One region of the Ochrobactrum sp. PL_is501 genome, then DNA from elsewhere that is predicted to be linked to it. Evidence: predicted binding sites of a transcription regulator. Region 1 holds the regulator's gene; each other region holds the start of a gene.
What was found. The regulator PhoB, encoded in region 1, activates phosphate uptake and scavenging genes when phosphate is short. The targets are predictions, from matches to a motif close to TGTCATNNANCTGTCAT.
Positions count from the first base shown of each region.

Region 2: AC0TOF_RS03795 (RNA degradosome polyphosphate kinase) is a predicted target of PhoB. The motif match lies at 2,350-2,366, and genes of this name have one in related genera.
Region 3: olsB (l-ornithine N(alpha)-acyltransferase) is a predicted target of PhoB. The motif match lies at 958-974, and genes of this name have one in related genera.

Region 1 is NZ_JBVPGR010000030.1:140,068-145,769, forward strand. It holds gene AC0TOF_RS05650 (cell wall hydrolase) at 64-1,011, opposite strand; gene phoB (phosphate regulon transcriptional regulator PhoB) at 1,655-2,341, opposite strand; gene phoU (phosphate signaling complex protein PhoU) at 2,459-3,181, opposite strand; gene pstB (phosphate ABC transporter ATP-binding protein PstB) at 3,243-4,016, opposite strand; gene pstA (phosphate ABC transporter permease PstA) at 4,081-5,397, opposite strand; gene pstC (phosphate ABC transporter permease subunit PstC) at 5,397-5,702, opposite strand, start outside.
Region 2 is NZ_JBVPGR010000028.1:66,603-72,304, forward strand. It holds gene AC0TOF_RS03795 (RNA degradosome polyphosphate kinase) at 1-2,180, opposite strand, end outside; gene AC0TOF_RS03800 (zinc-finger domain-containing protein) at 2,528-2,782, shown strand; gene AC0TOF_RS03805 (FAD-binding protein) at 2,828-4,033, shown strand; gene AC0TOF_RS03810 (VOC family protein) at 4,030-4,515, opposite strand; gene AC0TOF_RS03815 (VOC family protein) at 4,555-4,971, opposite strand; gene AC0TOF_RS03820 (winged helix-turn-helix transcriptional regulator) at 5,147-5,702, shown strand, end outside.
Region 3 is NZ_JBVPGR010000036.1:441,685-447,386, forward strand. It holds gene AC0TOF_RS15485 (TrmH family RNA methyltransferase) at 1-368, shown strand, start outside; gene lspA (signal peptidase II) at 371-853, shown strand; gene olsB (l-ornithine N(alpha)-acyltransferase) at 1,141-2,034, shown strand; gene mutS (DNA mismatch repair protein MutS) at 2,198-4,927, opposite strand; gene AC0TOF_RS15505 (NADP-dependent malic enzyme) at 5,083-5,702, shown strand, end outside.

The sequences.
Region 1 (5,702 bases):
TCAAAACGCCGGCCTGAAGCAAACAGGACCGGCGTTCTGATTGATCAAGTGCAGATCAGCTTTTTATAGCGGCGCTTCCGGCCTGTCCTGAGACAGGAGAAGCGCGCCGATGGCGTCAGCCTGCTTCTGGCTTGCCGGACCATAGCCGAGCGACGTCGGCTGCGGAGCGGTCGTATCGAATTGCGGCTGATAGGAGGCCATTTGCATGGGGTTCTCCTGCTGAGTTGCAGGGACACCGCGATGACGCGCCAGGCGATCACCGCGGACCTGCGGACCGGCGCCGCCGTTCTGTTCCGCGCTTTGAGCCTGGGAAGCCTCTGCGAGCGCCACCTGAACTGTCGGTGCTGCGTCCGGAACCGGGCCCGTCTGCGGCAGGGTCACGTCATAGGATGGATCTTGAGGAACGGAAGGCGATTGCGGCGAATAGGCGAGCGCAAGATTGTATGGTTCCTGCGGAACCGGATTCTGGAGCGAGCCGTCGCGATTGCGCTTCTCATAGAAGGAATTGCCGCCAGCGACGAGCACATAGTGCATGTTGTTGTAGGGGAACTTCAGGCCCGCCGTATGGAAGAACATGGCGTTCTTGAGCTTCGGATGACGCTGCCCCTTCAAGACTGCATCGGCAGTTGCCTGAACATCAGGCAGCGCCTTGGAATTCATCTTGCGGGTGAGAACACCGGGTGCGAACTGGTTCTTCTGACCGACCACACCGCAAATCGTATCAGGATAACGGCCCGATGCGAGACGATTCATGACGACCGTGCCGACAGCCAGAAGCCCGTCGGGACTCGAACGGTTGGATTCGAAGAACATCGCGCGTTCAAGACATTCCTTGTCACGCGCGGTGTAGGTGTAGGTCTTCACGCCATTGACGGATTTGACGTGGCTTGCCGCCGTCTTTTCCGAATTGGCTTTTCCCGAAGTCCCGGTCGTCGTGCAGCCGGTCACCACGAAAGGCGCAACCACCAGCCCGATAAGAACGGGCAATTTCCACTTCGCGGCGCGCGTCAATGGCTCAGTCTCATGTTAGGACCCTTAACTGATCCAGTCATACGTTCAGGCAGACACATCCGAAACGATGCGCGGGAACGTCTGACTGCGGTGCAAGTCAAAGAGGACGAAGATCAAAATCGCTCATCCTACTGTCGCTCAATCGAATTCAAGGTTTTGGAATTTTTAGGCCAAAAAAAGGCGAAGCGTCAAATCCCAACGATGCAGGAGGCGACCAGACAGCCTCAAATGAATCCCGAATCGAGAGTGCGAATATGCCTACAAGCCATTTAAATATATTAATAATTTATTAACGAGAATTACGAATTCAGATAAGATATTGATTTAATGCGATTCAAATTCTCGCAATACACGCCATATCGCTGCCTTAATTCGTGTTTGCTTGGATAGTTTTCCCGACCACATTCATGCTGCTTCAAATGACCTGCAAAAATTGGGTTTTTCGTGGGTTCCGTTGGTTGCCGTCAACTTTGGAAACATATTTGTAACATCGCGTGAAAACGCCTAATTGGCGCGGGTTTTGACCCGGCTGATGCGAATCGGGTCAGCATTGCCCAGGGCCTATCACCCGTGAAACGGCCCGCCACGATGAACATGACGGGCCGATCAAGAGCTGTATTTGAGAGTTTCGAAACGGTGTCGATCAACCGAAAGAATAACCGGCGCCGCGAACGGTCCGGATCGGATCAAGCGCACGACCGACATTGATTGCCTTGCGAAGCCGCCCGACATGGACGTCCACGGTGCGATCATCCACATAGATATCGGGACCCCAAACGCCATCCAGAAGCTGGCTGCGCGAGAAGACACGGCCGGGCGACATCATGAAATATTCGAGCAGCCGGAATTCCGTCGGTCCAAGACGAACTTCCTTTTCCTTGCGGTAAACCCGATGCTGCTGACGGTCCAGAACAAGATCGCCCACTTTCAGCACGTGAGACAGGATGCTCGGATTGGAGCGGCGCAGCATTGCTTTGACGCGGGCCAGAAGCTCCGGCGTTGAAAATGGCTTTACGACATAATCGTCGGCGCCGACGCTTAAACCGCGGACGCGTTCACTCTCCTCGCCACGCGCCGTCAGCATGATGATCGGCAGGCGCTCGGTTTCCGGCCACTGGCGCAGGCGACGGCAAAGCTCAATGCCCGATACGCCCGGCAGCATCCAGTCCAGAATGAGCAGATCCGGCACATTCTCGCGCAAGGCGATTTCGGCCTCGTCGCCGCGCAGCATCGTATCGACCTGATAGCCCTCTGCCTCAAGATTGTAGCGAAGCAGAACGCTCAGCGCCTCTTCGTCTTCCACCACAGCGATTTTGGGTGCCTGTGACATCCAGTATTTCCCTATCCAAATTCGGCGGGCGGTGGATACAATCCCCCCAATCGACCGCGTGCCGCCGCGCTATTCATACATTCTCAGCCGCCGGACCAAAGTCCGGCCGGTTGCAGTTCAGGGTTTACGCGCCTCATCCACGACAATACCGTGGCTCAGGTCTTCCTTGGGTCGCTCAGCCGGCATTTGCAGGCCGGTCACGATGTAATAAACAGTCTCCGCGATATTGGTCGCGTGATCGCCGATGCGCTCGATATTCTTCGCGCAGAACAGAAGATGCGTGCAGGCGGAAATATTGCGCGGATCTTCCATCATGTAAGTCAAGAGTTCGCGGAACAGCGACGTGTACATGGCGTCAATTTCGTCGTCGCGGTCGCGAACGACATTGATCTGCTGCACCGAACGCGACGCATAGGCGTCGAGAACGTCCTTCAGCTGGGTCAGCGCCAGTTCGGCCAGCGTTTCCAGACCGCGATAGAGCTTTACCGGCTGGCGTGATTCCGAAACGGCGGCAACACGCTTGGCAATGTTCTTGCCGAGGTCGCCCACGCGCTCCAGATCGGCGGAGATGCGGATCGAGCCGATGATCTCGCGCAGGTCCACGGCCATGGGCTGGCGCTTGGCGATAATCATGACGGCCTTGTCGTCGATCTCGCGCTCGCTGGCGTCGAGAATGAGATCGTCAGAGATGACACGCTGCGCGAGCGCATTGTCCGCATTGACGATTGCGGCGACCGACTGCTCGACCATACGTTCCGCATGTCCGCCCATCTCGGCGATCTTATGGGAGAGAAACTTCAATTCCTCGTCGTAGGAACGAACGGTATGCTGAGACGGCATAGTAGACCTCGTAATAAAAATTGCGGGGAAGCCGCACTGTCTGTTGAAACGCAGTTCCGGATCAGCCGAAGCGTCCGGTGATGTAGTCCTGCGTGCGCTTTTCGGTCGGCGCGGTGAACATGGTTTCCGTGTCGCCCACTTCGACCAGATTGCCAAGGTGGAACATGGCCGTGCGTTGCGAAACGCGCGCGGCCTGCTGCATCGAGTGCGTGACGATCACGATCGTATAGTTCTGGCGCAGTTCATCGATCAGCTCTTCCACCTTCGCGGTTGCGATCGGGTCGAGCGCCGAGCACGGTTCGTCCATGAGGATGACTTCCGGGCTGACCGCAATCGCGCGCGCAATGCAAAGGCGCTGCTGCTGGCCGCCTGAAAGGCCGGTGCCCGCATCGTGCAGGCGGTCCTTCACTTCTTCGAACAGGCTGGCCTTCTGCAGGCTCGTCACGACGATTTCCTCCAGATCAGCCTTGGTGCGGGCAAGACCGTGGATGCGCGGGCCGTAAGCGACGTTCTCATAAATCGATTTCGGGAACGGATTCGGCTTCTGGAACACCATGCCGACGCGGGCCCGCAGTTCAACGACGTCGATCTTCGGATCGTAAATGTCCTCGTTGTCGAGCGTGATCTTGCCACCGACCTTGCAGCCTTCGATCGTATCATTCATGCGGTTGAGCGAACGCAGGAAGGTAGACTTGCCGCAACCGGAGGGACCAATCAGCGCTGTGACCATCTTTTCCTGGATTTCCAGATCGACGTCGAACAGAGCCTGCTTCTCGCCATAAAACACGCAGACCTTGTCGCCCCGCATCTTTATGGAACTGGCGTTGGCGTTCATTTTTTCTCCTACGGCTTTCTCGAGAGATCGTTCAGTCATCAGGTTCATAGCTTGCGACTCCCGTTTACCAGCGGCGCTCGAAGCGGCGGCGCAGAATGATTGCTGCAATATTCATCACGGCCAGGAACAGAAGCAGGACGATGATAGCGCCTGACGTGCGTTCAACAAAGGCACGTTCTGCTTCGTTTGCCCACATATAGATCTGCACCGGCAAAGCGGTCGCCGGGTCCATCGGCGTCGACGGCACGTCGGCAACGAATGCCACCATGCCGATCAGGAGGAGCGGCGCGGTTTCACCAAGCGCGTGGGCGAGACCGATGATCGTGCCGGTCAGGATGCCGGGTGCGGCCAGCGGCAGGACATGGTGGAACACCATCTGCGTTTTCGAAGCGCCAAGGCCAAGAGCCGCGGAACGGATCGATGGCGGCACGGCGCGAAGCGCGGCACGAGTCGCGATGATGATGGTGGGAAGCGTCATCAATGTCAGTACCAGACCACCAACCAGCGACGCAGAGCGCGGCAGGCCGAAGAAATTGATGAAAACCGCAAGCCCGAGCAGACCGAACACGATGGATGGCACGGCCGCCAGATTGTTGATGTTCACCTCGATCATGTCGGTGAACCGGTTCTTCTTGGCGAACTCTTCCAGATAGATCGAAGCAGCAACGCCGATAGGCAGCGAGAGGCCGAGAACGATGAGCATCATGTAGAGCGAGCCAACCAGCGCAACCCCGAGACCGGAGGTTTCCGGGCGGCTGGATGCGCCGAACGTAAACAGACCCGTATTGAAGGCCTCCTTCATGACGCCTTCTTCCGAAAGCGTTTTCATCCAGCCTACTTGTCGGTCCGATACCTTGCGGCTCGTCTCCGGCACGGAAAGATCGATCTGTCCCTTGAAGGCGGAATCGATGTCGGCGCCTGCCAGAACCGGAACGGTCTGCGTCGTGCCGATGAGCGACGGATTGTCCATCACGATCTTGCGCAGCTGAATGCGTACGCCGTCCGAATAGAAGCGGCCCAGATCGCGCATAGCCGGCCGGTCTGCCGTGGAAATACCAAGCTTTTCGGCCAGGGCGTTGCGAACCAGCAGCGGATAGTTGGCGGTGATCAGCACATTCGGATCGGTGGCACGCTTGTTGCCCGGATCGATCACCTTTTCCTCAAGCTTGACCGGCAGATAGAGCGTCGTCTGCCAGAAGGCAGTATAGCCCTTGGAAAAGACCGAGAACAGGAGCGCGCACAGGAAGAACACACCGATGGCAATTGCGGCAATGCCATAGTAGCGGAAGCGGCGTTCAGCAGCGTAGCGACGCTTGATCCCAATATCGCGGCGTGTCGGCCGTGCCGTGGCGCCGCTGGCGTTAAAGGTCGTATCGGTCATTATTCGTACTGCTCCCGGTACTTGCGCACGATGTGCAGCGCAAAGATGTTCATGATCAGCGTCAGGACGAAAAGCGTGATGCCGAGTGCAAAGGCCACCAGCGTCTGCGGCGAGTTGAACTCAAGGTCGCCGGTGAGCTGATTGACGATCTTCACCGTGATGGTGGTCATCGCCTCGAATGGATTGATGTTGATGCGTGCCGCAACACCTGCAGCGAGCACCACGATCATGGTTTCGCCGATGGCGCGGGAGGCGGTCATCAGAAGCGCGCCGACGATGCCAGGCAATGCCGCCGGAAGAACCAC
Region 2 (5,702 bases), on a different contig from region 1:
CGGGGGGCCGAAGACTTCAGCGACTTTCCGCGACCCGATAGGCTAGGATTGGTCATGAAATATTCCTGCGCGTTGAAAGCTTCCTCTCCTGCCTCTTTTTCTATCCGGCGAGAGGTGCCGTCCGCAAGTAGCTGATAGCTCTGTTGGTTATCAATTATGTTGGCAAACATGATTTGCGACAGGATTTGCTGGTGCACTGTGGCATTTGTGATCGGAACGAGGGTCTCCACGCGGCGATCCAGATTGCGCGGCATCATGTCGGCAGAGCCGATATAGACGATGGCCTTGTCGGACGGCAGGTCGTTGCCGTTTCCAAAGCAGAAAATGCGGCTATGCTCCAGAAAACGCCCGACAATCGATTTGGCGCGAATATTGTCGGAAAGCCCCGGAACCCCCGGCCTAAGACAGCAGATGCCCCGTACGACGAGATCGATCTGCACACCCGCCTGGCTCGCCATATAGAGCGCGTCAATAATCTGTGGATCAACCAGCGCATTCATCTTCATCCAGATGGCCGCCGGACGCCCGGCCTTCGCATGGGCGACTTCATCCTCGATGTGTTTCAGTATGCGGGCGCGCAGCGTGAAAGGTGAAATCGCGATCTTCATCTCCTCGGCAGGCTGCGCATAGCCGGTGATGAAATTGAAGATATGGGCCACATCGCGCGCAATATCGGCATCCGACGTGAAGAACGACAGGTCAGTGTAGATGCGCGCAGTGATCGGGTGATAATTGCCGGTGCCAAGATGCACATAGGAGCGCAGCTTCTGGTCTTCGCGGCGCACCACCAGCGACATTTTCGCGTGTGTTTTCAACTCGATAAAGCCGAACACCACCTGTACGCCGGCGCGTTCCAGATCGCGCGCCCAGCGAATATTGGCTTCCTCATCGAAACGGGCTTTCAGCTCGACCAGCGCCGTCACCGACTTGCCAGCTTCGGCGGCATCCACCAGCGCGCGCACGATCGGGCTATCGTTGGACGTGCGATAAAGCGTCTGCTTGATGGCCAGTACATCCGGGTCGGCTGCGGCCTGCCGCAGGAACTGCACCACGACGTCGAAGGATTCATAAGGGTGATGAACCACAATGTCCTTTTCGCGAATCGCTGCGAAGCAATCGCCGCCATGTTCGCGGATGCGCTCGGGGAAACGCGGGTTGTAGGATACGAATTTGAGGTCCTCGCGCGGGATCGAAACGATCTCCGAAATCATGTTCAGCGCCAGCAGGCCCTCATGAACGCTGATGCGGTTTTCGGAAACGCCCAGTTCAGTCGCCACGAAAACGCGCAGCGCTTCGGGCATTTCACCGTCGAACTCGATACGGATCACCTGCCCGCGGCGACGGCGTTTCAGCGCTGTCTCGAAGAGGCGAACCAGATCCTCGGCCTCTTCTTCCACTTCGATATCGCTGTCGCGGATGATGCGGAACGTACCGGCGCCGCGCACTTCATAACCGGGGAAAAGCCGCCCGATGAACAGGCTCACTGCATCCTCGATGGTGATGAAACGATAGACATTGGCCTGATCCGTCGGCAGCTGGATAAAGCGCTTCAATGCAACCGGGATACGCAGGAGCGCCGTCATCGGATGGTTATCGGCGCGCCGCGCAAGCTGCAATGCGATGGAAAAACCAAGGTTCGGAATGAATGGAAACGGATGCGCCGGATCGATGGAAAGCGGTGTCAGGACCGGAAAAATCGTCTCAAGGAAGTGGTTTTCGAGCCATTCCTTCTCCGGCTTTGAAAGCGCGGACGGGCGGACGATCTCAATGCTTTCCTGTTCCAGCTCCTCACGCAAGGCGCGCAGGCGTTGCTGCTGCTCTTCCTGCAAGCGCCCTACCTCGTCCAGAACGAAATCGAGCTGTTCCTGCGGCGTGCGTCCATCGGCACTGCGCATCGCCACACCAGCGCGCACCTGCGCGGCAAGACCGGCGATGCGGACCATGAAGAATTCATCGAGATTGGCGGCGGAAATGGACAGGAAGCGGAGGCGTTCGAGCAAGGGCTGCCGCATGTTCGCGGCTTCATCGAGAACGCGCCGATTGAATTGCAACCAGGAAAACTCGCGATTGACAAAGCGGTCGGCACTTTCCATCAGCTCGCCATTCAAAGCTTTGTGAATGTCGGGGGCTGCATCCATGTCGGGAACGATGGGTGGAGTGGAGGCCTGTCCGGCTGTCATTTCGTGTGTCCCGCCTTGGAGTGCGCTGGGGGTTTCGCTCGCCATAACGCTGTTTTCGCTCATTTTTCCTGTCCCGACTTCCGCCGGAACATTCCGGCTCTGCCTTTTTGCTTTAAGCACATCTGATCCCGAAAACCGCTTCACACTTTTCGGGGTGCGCTATAAGCCTATGGCTGTCATATGACAGTTTGATAGCATATAGCTTGAAATGTCCTCAGAATTGATGAAAACGCTTCCGGAAACAAGACTTTCGCGCTACACGCATGCCAATGTCTACGCATGATCTTGCCCGACAACCGGTGCAAGTCCATGCTCATACCGCCCATCGACCAGAACCGGAGCATGTTATGTCCGATCACATCATTCCTCACTTTCAGAACGACGCCGGCCATGCTGCCATCGAAATCGGCGTGAAGGAATTCATGTGCGTCGGTGCAAACCCGCCTTTTGATCATCCGCACGTGTTTCTCGACATGGGCGATGAAAGCGAAGTCGTTTGCCCGTATTGCTCGACGCTCTATCGCTACAATGCAAAGCTCCATGCCGACGAAACCGTTCCGGCTGGCTGCGCTTACGAAGCACCTGCCGATAAAGCAGCCTGATCCCGGCTGCTGATCCGGGGCTGAACTCCGGAGGGTCTCACCGACATGAGCAGAGGTCGCATATTGATTGCCGGGGCCGGAGTTGCTGGCCTGTCGGCAGCGCTGGAATTGGCAGCACGCGGCTGGAACGTCCGGCTTGTCGAAAAGGCAGAGACCCTTTCGGAAGTCGGCGCTGGCCTACAACTCGCCCCCAACGCGATGCGCCATCTGCAACGGCTCGGCGTCGCAGACCGTCTTTCCACGCAAGCGGTGACGCCGGAATCGCTCTATCTCATGGATGGACGTAAAGCGCGTCCGCTGATGGAAATGAAGCTTGGCGACAAGGCTCGCCAGCGCTGGCAGCATCCCTATGCAGTCTGTCATCGCGCCGACCTTCAATCGGCACTCCTCGATGCCTGCCGCGAACAGCCAAACATCGAGATCAGCCTTGGTGTTGAAATCACAAATCATCGCGTCGAAAATGGAGCCGTTGCGGCAACCATCCGTCACGCCAACTCCGAAGAATCTGTCGGCGCTGCCTATCTGATCGCCTGCGATGGCGTCTGGTCGGCGGAACGATCAAAGGCAGGTTTCAGCAAGGCGCGTTTCAGCGGCCATATCGCTTGGCGCACGACGCTTGCCGCCAGCGCCCTGCCCGCTTCCTTCCTGAACGCCATGCCGGAACGCAAATCTGTCTCCGCATGGCTCGGCAACAAGGCGCATTTCATCGCTTATCCGGTCAAGGGCGGCGGTTTCTTCAACTTCGTCGCCATCACCACGGGCGAGAATCCCGGTGAAGTCTGGTCCAGAACCGGCGATGCGGCGCATCTGCGGTCCATCTATTCGGAATGGGGCGCGCCCGTCCGCGATGTGCTGGCGGCTGCCGATGGTTGGACCTACTGGCCGCTTTTTGAAATGCCGGATGCTCAATTCGTCGGGCCGGACCGGACAATTTTTCTCGGAGATGCCTCACACGCAGTCACGCCTTTCGCGGCGCAAGGTGCCGCCATGGCAATCGAGGATGCAGCAGCGCTGGCGCAAGCGCTGGACGGCAACGACCACGAAGCCGGGCTCAAGCGCTTTGATGCCGCCCGCAAGGCACGGATCGCCGCGGTCGCCAAACGCGGCCAGCTGAACAGGTTTGCCTATCACGCCACCGGCATTTTTGCGCTTGGCCGCAACGCGCTTTTCGCCCTGCGCTGCCCAGACAGCTTTCTTAAGGATCTGGACTGGCTTTATGGCTATGACGCCGTCGCGGCCATACGGGATTAAGCCGCGTCGCGCGCGGCCTCCAATGTCGCAATATCGATCTTGACCATCTTCATCATGGCGTTCGCCACGCGTTGACGGACATCCGGCGCACCATCCTGCAGAATATCCAGCAGCATGTCGGGCACGATCTGCCATGCAAGACCGTATTTGTCGGTCAGCCAGCTGCATTCCATTGGCGAGCCGCCTTCCAGCAGCTTTTCCCAGAACGCATCCACTTCCGTCTGATCCCTGCATCGCACGATCAGCGAACTAGCCGGTGAGAACTTGAACTGCGGACCACCGTTCAGGCCGCATATTTTTTGCCCGTCGAGGGTAAAGTTCACCGTGACCGGCTGATCCTCGTTTTGTTGGTGGCCATGCGTGAAACTGATCGCGCCATCAATCGAAGCCGGTCTCCCGCACGCGCGGAAGACCGAGACATAGTGGTTCGCGGCTTCTTCGGCAGTGCCATCAAACCAGAGACAGATCGTCAAACCTGACATTTTCTCCTCCTTTGCCTTGTGTGGTCATTATCCGGGGCGTTAGCCCATGACCTTCTTGGCTTCTTCCATATCCATCCACATCATCTCCCATATATGGCCGTCGAGATCTTCGAAGCTGCGTCCATACATGAAGCCGTAATCCTGCTTCGGGCCGGGATCAGCCTTTCCGCCTGCATTCACCGCCTTCTCCACCGTCGCATCCACTTCGGCCTTGCTTTCGGCGGACAGGCAGACCAGCACTTCGCTGACCGTGTTGGCATCGGCGATCTTCTTTGGCGTGAACTGGCTGAATTTTTCGTGGTCGAGGATCATCACATGGATCGTATCTGAAAAGACCATGCCGGAAGCCGTTTCGTCCGAGAACATGGGGTTCTTGGTGGCGCCGATGGCTTCGTAGAAGCTTGTCGACTTCGCGACATTCTTCACTGGCAGGTTTACGAAAATCATTTTCGGCATGGGATTTCCTCCGTTAATAGGCCAGACGGCCCGGTCTTGTTTTTTCGATTATCATCGCCTGCCCGACTCCCCGGCGATAAGATCGGTCTTCCGCGCAAAACAGTTCGCGCAATTGGTATCGGATGAACTCAAAGTTCGCTTGTACATAATGGCATATAAGTTATAATTAGCAACCATGAAGTTAGAAAAAATAACCAAGTCGGAAAAGCACCCTGCGAAGCGCAGCTATGACGATGCCTGCGCTGCGGCCCATGCCCTTGATTTGATTGGGGAACGGTGGGCGCTTCTGGTGATGCGCGAATTGATGCTTGGACCCAAACGCTTCAGTGACTTGCGGGCTGATCTGCCGGGAGTGAGCGCAAATGTCCTCACGCAAAGACTGGAAGGACTGGAAGAAGCTGGCATTCTTCGCAAGACGAAGCTGCCGCCGCCTGCTGCGGTGCAGGTCTATGAACTGACCGAGTGGGGCTACGAAAGCGAGCCGATCCTTCAGGCACTAGGCCGATGGGCGGCGCGCTCGCCAAAGCATGATCCCAACCTGCCGATCTCGACCGTTTCCTTCCTGCTTTCGTTGCGGACCATGATCGACCACGACAGGTCTGCGGGGTTGCAGGCGGTAATCGGCCTTCGTCTGGACGGGGAAGATTTCACGGCTCACCTTGCCGAAGCCGAAGCCGAAGCCGAAGTTCGGATAGAGCGCGGCACGGCACAGAAATATGATCTCTATTTCG
Region 3 (5,702 bases), on a different contig from region 1:
GCGACACCACCGACCCCTATTCGCTGGAAACCGTGCGCGCCACCATGGGGTCGGTCTTTTCCATGCCGCTCTACAAGGTGAGTGAAGCCGATTTTCTCAACTGGCGCAAAGGCGTTTCCGGCCTAGTCGTCGGCACCCATCTGAAAGGCGCCGTCGACTACCGCACCATTCCCTATGCCAACAAACCCGTGGTCTTGATGATGGGCAACGAACAGCAGGGCTTGCCGGACAGCCTTGCCGATACGTGCGACAAGCTAGCCCGCATTCCCCAAGCAGGACGCGCAGATTCTCTTAATCTCGCAATTGCCACCGGCGTCATGCTGTACGAAATTCGTCGCGACGCGCTCACGCTCGATGAAAGGGCTTAGGGATGAAGCGGCATGCGGTCTGGTCCTCGCTTTTTGTCGTCATCCTCACGGTGCTGATCGATCAGGGCGTCAAGCATCTGGTGGAAACACGGATGGGCTACGGCCAGCAGATCGACCTGCTGCCATTCCTCGCATTGTTCCGGACGCACAATGAAGGCATCGCCTTTTCCATGCTCGCCTGGCTGCATGATTGGGGACTGGTGGCAATCACCGCCGCAGTTATCCTGTTCGTGCTCTACCTGTGGTGGACCAACGCGCCGGACCGCATTTTCGCGCGCTACGGTTTCGCGCTGGTCGTTGGCGGTGCAATCGGCAATCTCATCGACCGTGTGATGCATGGCTATGTGGTCGATTATATCCTGTTCCATCTGCCGACATGGTCATTCGCTGTTTTCAACCTCGCCGATACGTTCATAACCATCGGCGCTGGGCTTATCATTCTGGAAGAATTTCTCGGCTGGCGGCGCGAGCGGGCCACCCGCTGACGGCCATCCGCTGACGGGACGGCTTGAACAGTTTCTGCCTTTCGCATAATTTGATCGCGTGAAATTAAAAGCTTTTTGAAGGGGATAAGGTCCGGCCACTCGAATTGACACATTGGTGACATGCTTCTGTCATCCTCGCGTAGCACTGAATCTGTAATGCTTCGGCCGAACTGGACGCCCGTCCTTTCAATCAGGGCGGACGAAGGCTGGAATTGGCGGCTCTCGCTGAAATATCAGTGGGAAAGCCATTCAGGAATACGGGAATAGGCAAATCAGGAGCCATCATCATGACAGTACTGCTTGGAATGGACCAGCAAATCATTGATGATACGGTCATGTCAGGCTTAGAAGCACAACAGGCGCTGTTTGCGTCCGGCGGCGACCCCATTGTTCTGGGGCGCATCGGATCGCTGGAAGTACGGCTTGCCAATTCACGCGAGGCCGTGGAAGCCGCGCAGGAATTGCGCTTTCGCGTCTTCTTCGACGAAATGGGTGCGCGCCGGGAGAGCATAGAAGCCGTGGAGCTTCGCGATGCCGACCGCTTTGACGCCATTTGCGATCACCTTCTCGTTTACGATACCGCCCTTCCCGTGCCGGAACACCAGCAGATTGTCGGCACCTATCGCCTGATGCGCAGCGATCAGGCGGAAAAGGCGCTCGGCTTCTATTCTGCCGACGAATATGACGTGCAGCGCCTGGCCCTTTCGCGCCCGAATCTTCGTCTGCTTGAACTTGGTCGCTCCTGCGTGAAGGCGGAATACCGTTCCAAGCGTACCGTCGAGCTTTTGTGGCAAGGGGCCTGGGCCTATTGCCGCCGCCATTCCATCGATGTGATGTTCGGCTGCGCGTCGTTCCACGGCGCTGTGCCTGCCGCGCACGCACTCGGCCTGTCCTTCCTTCATCACAATTGCCGGGCCACCGATGACTGGGACGTTCGCGCCTTGCCCAATCGTTATCAGGCCATGGACCTGATGCCGAAGGAAGCCATCAACAACAAGGTTGCACTGTTTTCCATGCCGCCTCTGGTGAAGGGATATTTGCGTCTCGGTGCGATGATCGGGGATGGCGCCGTGATCGACGAGGCATTCGGCACCACGGATGTGTTCATCATCCTGCCGATTGAGCGCATCTCCAGCCGTTACATTACGTATTACGGCGCGGAAGCGAACCGTTTTGTGTAGTCTGTAGATATTCCGGTTCACTCCGCTCCGGTTCGCAAACATTACCATTTTCGGCACGTCATACCCAGAATCTCAAACAGACTACCGCGCCCTTCTCCTGAGGTGGGGAGCATAGCCTCATCCTGAGCCTGTCGAAGGATCGAAGGGCGAGGGTCCAGAAACCTCACGCCTTTCCGGCCAGTTCCTTCAATTTGTAGATCAGGTCCAGTGCTTCGCGCGGCGTCAGCTCATCCGGGCTGATGGCGGCGACCGCCTTCGCCAGTTCGCTGTCCTTGGCCCGAACCTGCGGCTTCGGCTTTTCCTGCTGCAAGACGACCGAGAACAGCGGCAAGTCATCAATCAGCTTGTCAGCCTTGCCGGATGTTTCACCGGCTTCGAGCTGGTGCAGCACGTCACGCGCACGGTTGACGACCGCTTCCGGCAGACCAGCAAGACGCGCGACCTGTACGCCATAGGAACGATCGGCGGCACCTTTCGCCACTTCATGCAGGAAGACGACGTCATTGTCCCATTCCTTGACCCGCATGGTGACATTGGAAAGCCGCTCCAGTTTTTCTGAAAGCGCCGTCATTTCATGGAAATGGGTAGCAAACAGCGCACGGCAGCGGTTCTTCTCATGCAGATATTCAACCGCGGCCCAGGCAATGGAAAGTCCGTCGAAAGTCGCCGTACCGCGCCCGATCTCATCAAGAATCACCAGCGAGCGCTCGCCTGCCTGATTGAGGATCGCTGCCGTTTCCACCATTTCGACCATGAAGGTGGAGCGCCCGCGCGCCAGATCGTCCGAAGCACCGACACGGCTGAACAGCCGATCCACGACACCAATCTGCGCGGACCCGGCAGGGACGAAGGAGCCCATCTGCGCAAGAATGGCAATCAGCGCATTCTGGCGCAGGAAGGTCGACTTACCGCCCATGTTCGGGCCGGTGAGAAGCCAGATCGCACCGTTCCCGCCATCCTCTTGCGGAGAGAGATCGCAATCATTGGCAACAAACGGATTGGCCGCCTGCCGCCGCAAAGCCTGCTCGACAACCGGGTGACGACCGGCAACAATGTTGAAGGACAGGCTGTCATCGACCTGCGGGCGGCAATAGCCCTGCTCTTCCGCCAGCACAGCAAGCGCTGCCGAAACGTCGAAAACCGCGAGCGCCGATGCTGCCGCGCGGATGCTGTCGGCATGAGAAACGGCTTCCGCCGTCAGTTCCTCAAACACGGCAAGCTCGATGGACAAGGCGCGGTCGGCGGCATTGGCGATCTTGCTTTCCAGTTCCGCCAGTTCTGTCGTGGTAAAGCGCATGGCATTGGCCATGGTCTGGCGATGGATGAAACGGCCCTTGGCTTCATCCGTACCCGTCATCGCCCCGGCATTGTTGGCCGTCACCTCGATGAAATAGCCAAGCACATTGTTATGCTTGATCTTCAACGACTTGATGCCGGTCTCTTCGATATAGTCGGCTTGCAATCCGGCGATCACCCGGCGCGACTGGTCGCGCAAGGCCCGCATTTCATCGAGTTCGGCATTATAGCCTGCGCGCACGAAACCGCCGTCGCGTTTCAGGAGCGGCAATTCATCAGCCAAAGCCCGGTCGAGATGCGCTGTAAAGATGGCAGGCATGGCGCTGACCGCATCGCGGGCATGGGCCAGCTCGTCGGGCAGCAAAGCGCTTTCCAGCAGGCCTGCAATGGTGTGCGCAGCTTCGAAGCCTCGCGCAAGCGCACCCAGATCGCGCGGCCCGCCGCGCCCGACGGCAAGACGCGAAAGCGCACGCGGCATATCCGGCACGCCTTTCAGTTCAGCCCTCATGGCTTCGCAGAGGCCCGGTTCGCTCAGGAACCAGGAAACAGAATCGAGCCGCAGCGCGATTTCCTTCGGATTGGTCAGTGGCGCGGTCAGACGTTCGGCGAGAAGCCGCGCGCCGCCTCCGGTAACGGTGCGGTCAATGGACTTGAGAAGACTGCCATCGCGACTGCCCGACATGGTGCGCACCAGTTCCAGACTGGCGCGCGTGGCCGGATCGATGAAAATCGTGCCGCCTTCATGCTCGCGCTCGGGCCGCATCAGCGGCGGGCGCTCGGAAATCTGCGTCTTTTCGATATAGGCAATCGCACCGGAAATGGCCGAAAGCTCGGAGCGGCTGAACTGGCCGAAACCATCGAGCGTCGCAACGTTGAAATAGCGCTGGATGCGCGCTTCCGCAGCAGCACTATCGAAGAGGGTCGCCGGTTGCGGCGTCACCGCCTTGCCGACCAGATCGAAGACGGGGCGCAATTCCTCATCGTGGAAGGCGCTGTCGGCCACGACCAGTTCACGCGGGTCCACGCGCATCACATCGGCGAAAAGCCGGTCCGACGTGGTTTCCGCCACGCGAAAAGTTCCAGTCGAAATATCGATCCAGGCGAGCGCCAGCGCCCCATCGCCGCGCGTGCGCCCCATGGCCATCAGGAAATTGGCTTCTGATGGGTCCAGCAGTTTTTCTTCGGTCAGCGTTCCAGGCGTGACGAGGCGGATCACGTCGCGCTTCACCACCGATTTGGAGCCGCGCTTCTTCGCCTCCGCCGGATCTTCCACCTGTTCGCAGACTGCAACCCGGTAGCCTTTGGCGATCAGCTTTTGCAGATAGTCGTCGGCGGCATGGACCGGCACGCCGCACATGGGAATATCCTCGCCCAGATGCTTGCCGCGCTTGGTAAGCGTGATGCCGAGCGCCGCAGATGCCTCCACCGCGTCATCGAAGAACAGCTCGTAGAAATCGCCCATGCGATAAAAGAGCAGCGAATCGACGTTGGCTGCCTTGATCTCGATATATTGTTCCATCATCGGCGTCAGGCGAACGGGTGCCTCGGCGGCATTTTCTTCCGCATCCAACATATGTTCACTCGCCTTCGCTTCCATTGGCAAACCTTCATTTATTGCTTGGCGAACAACGCCAAAGTCATAAAATTTCGTATTCCATCGCTTTTGGATGAATATCTATTCCCGTAAGCGCTGTTTACACAATGCAAGACTGGCGCTATCGAGGTTTTCCCGCAGAGAAAACCGGAGGGAACATGCCAGCCTCGACGCCGAAGGGCAACACATCAGAACGCGCACCCACAGCCAGTGAGAAGGAAGCGCTGGACTTTCACGCGCAGGGTCGTCCGGGCAAGCTGGAGATCAACCCCACCAAGCCCATGACCACGCAGCGCGACCTGTCGCTCGCCTATTCGCCGGGCGTCGCTGTGCCGGTGAAGGCAATCGCCGAAGACGCCGCTCTCGCCTATGATTACACGGCCAAGGGCAATCTGGTCGCCGTCATTTCCAACGGCACCGCCATTCTCGGCCTCGGCAATCTGGGCGCGCTCGCATCGAAGCCGGTCATGGAAGGCAAGGCCGTGCTGTTCAAGCGCTTTGCCGATGTTGACTCCATCGATCTTGAGGTCGATACCACCGATATCGACGCTTTCATCAATGCGGTGCGCTATCTCGGCCCATCGTTTGGCGGCATCAATCTGGAAGATATCAAGGCGCCCGACTGCTTCATCATCGAGCAGCGCCTGCGCGAATTGATGGATATTCCGGTTTTCCACGACGACCAGCACGGAACGGCCATCATCGCCGCCGCCGGCCTCATCAATGCGCTGCACCTGACCGGCCGCGACATGAAGACGACAAAGCTCGTCTGCAATGG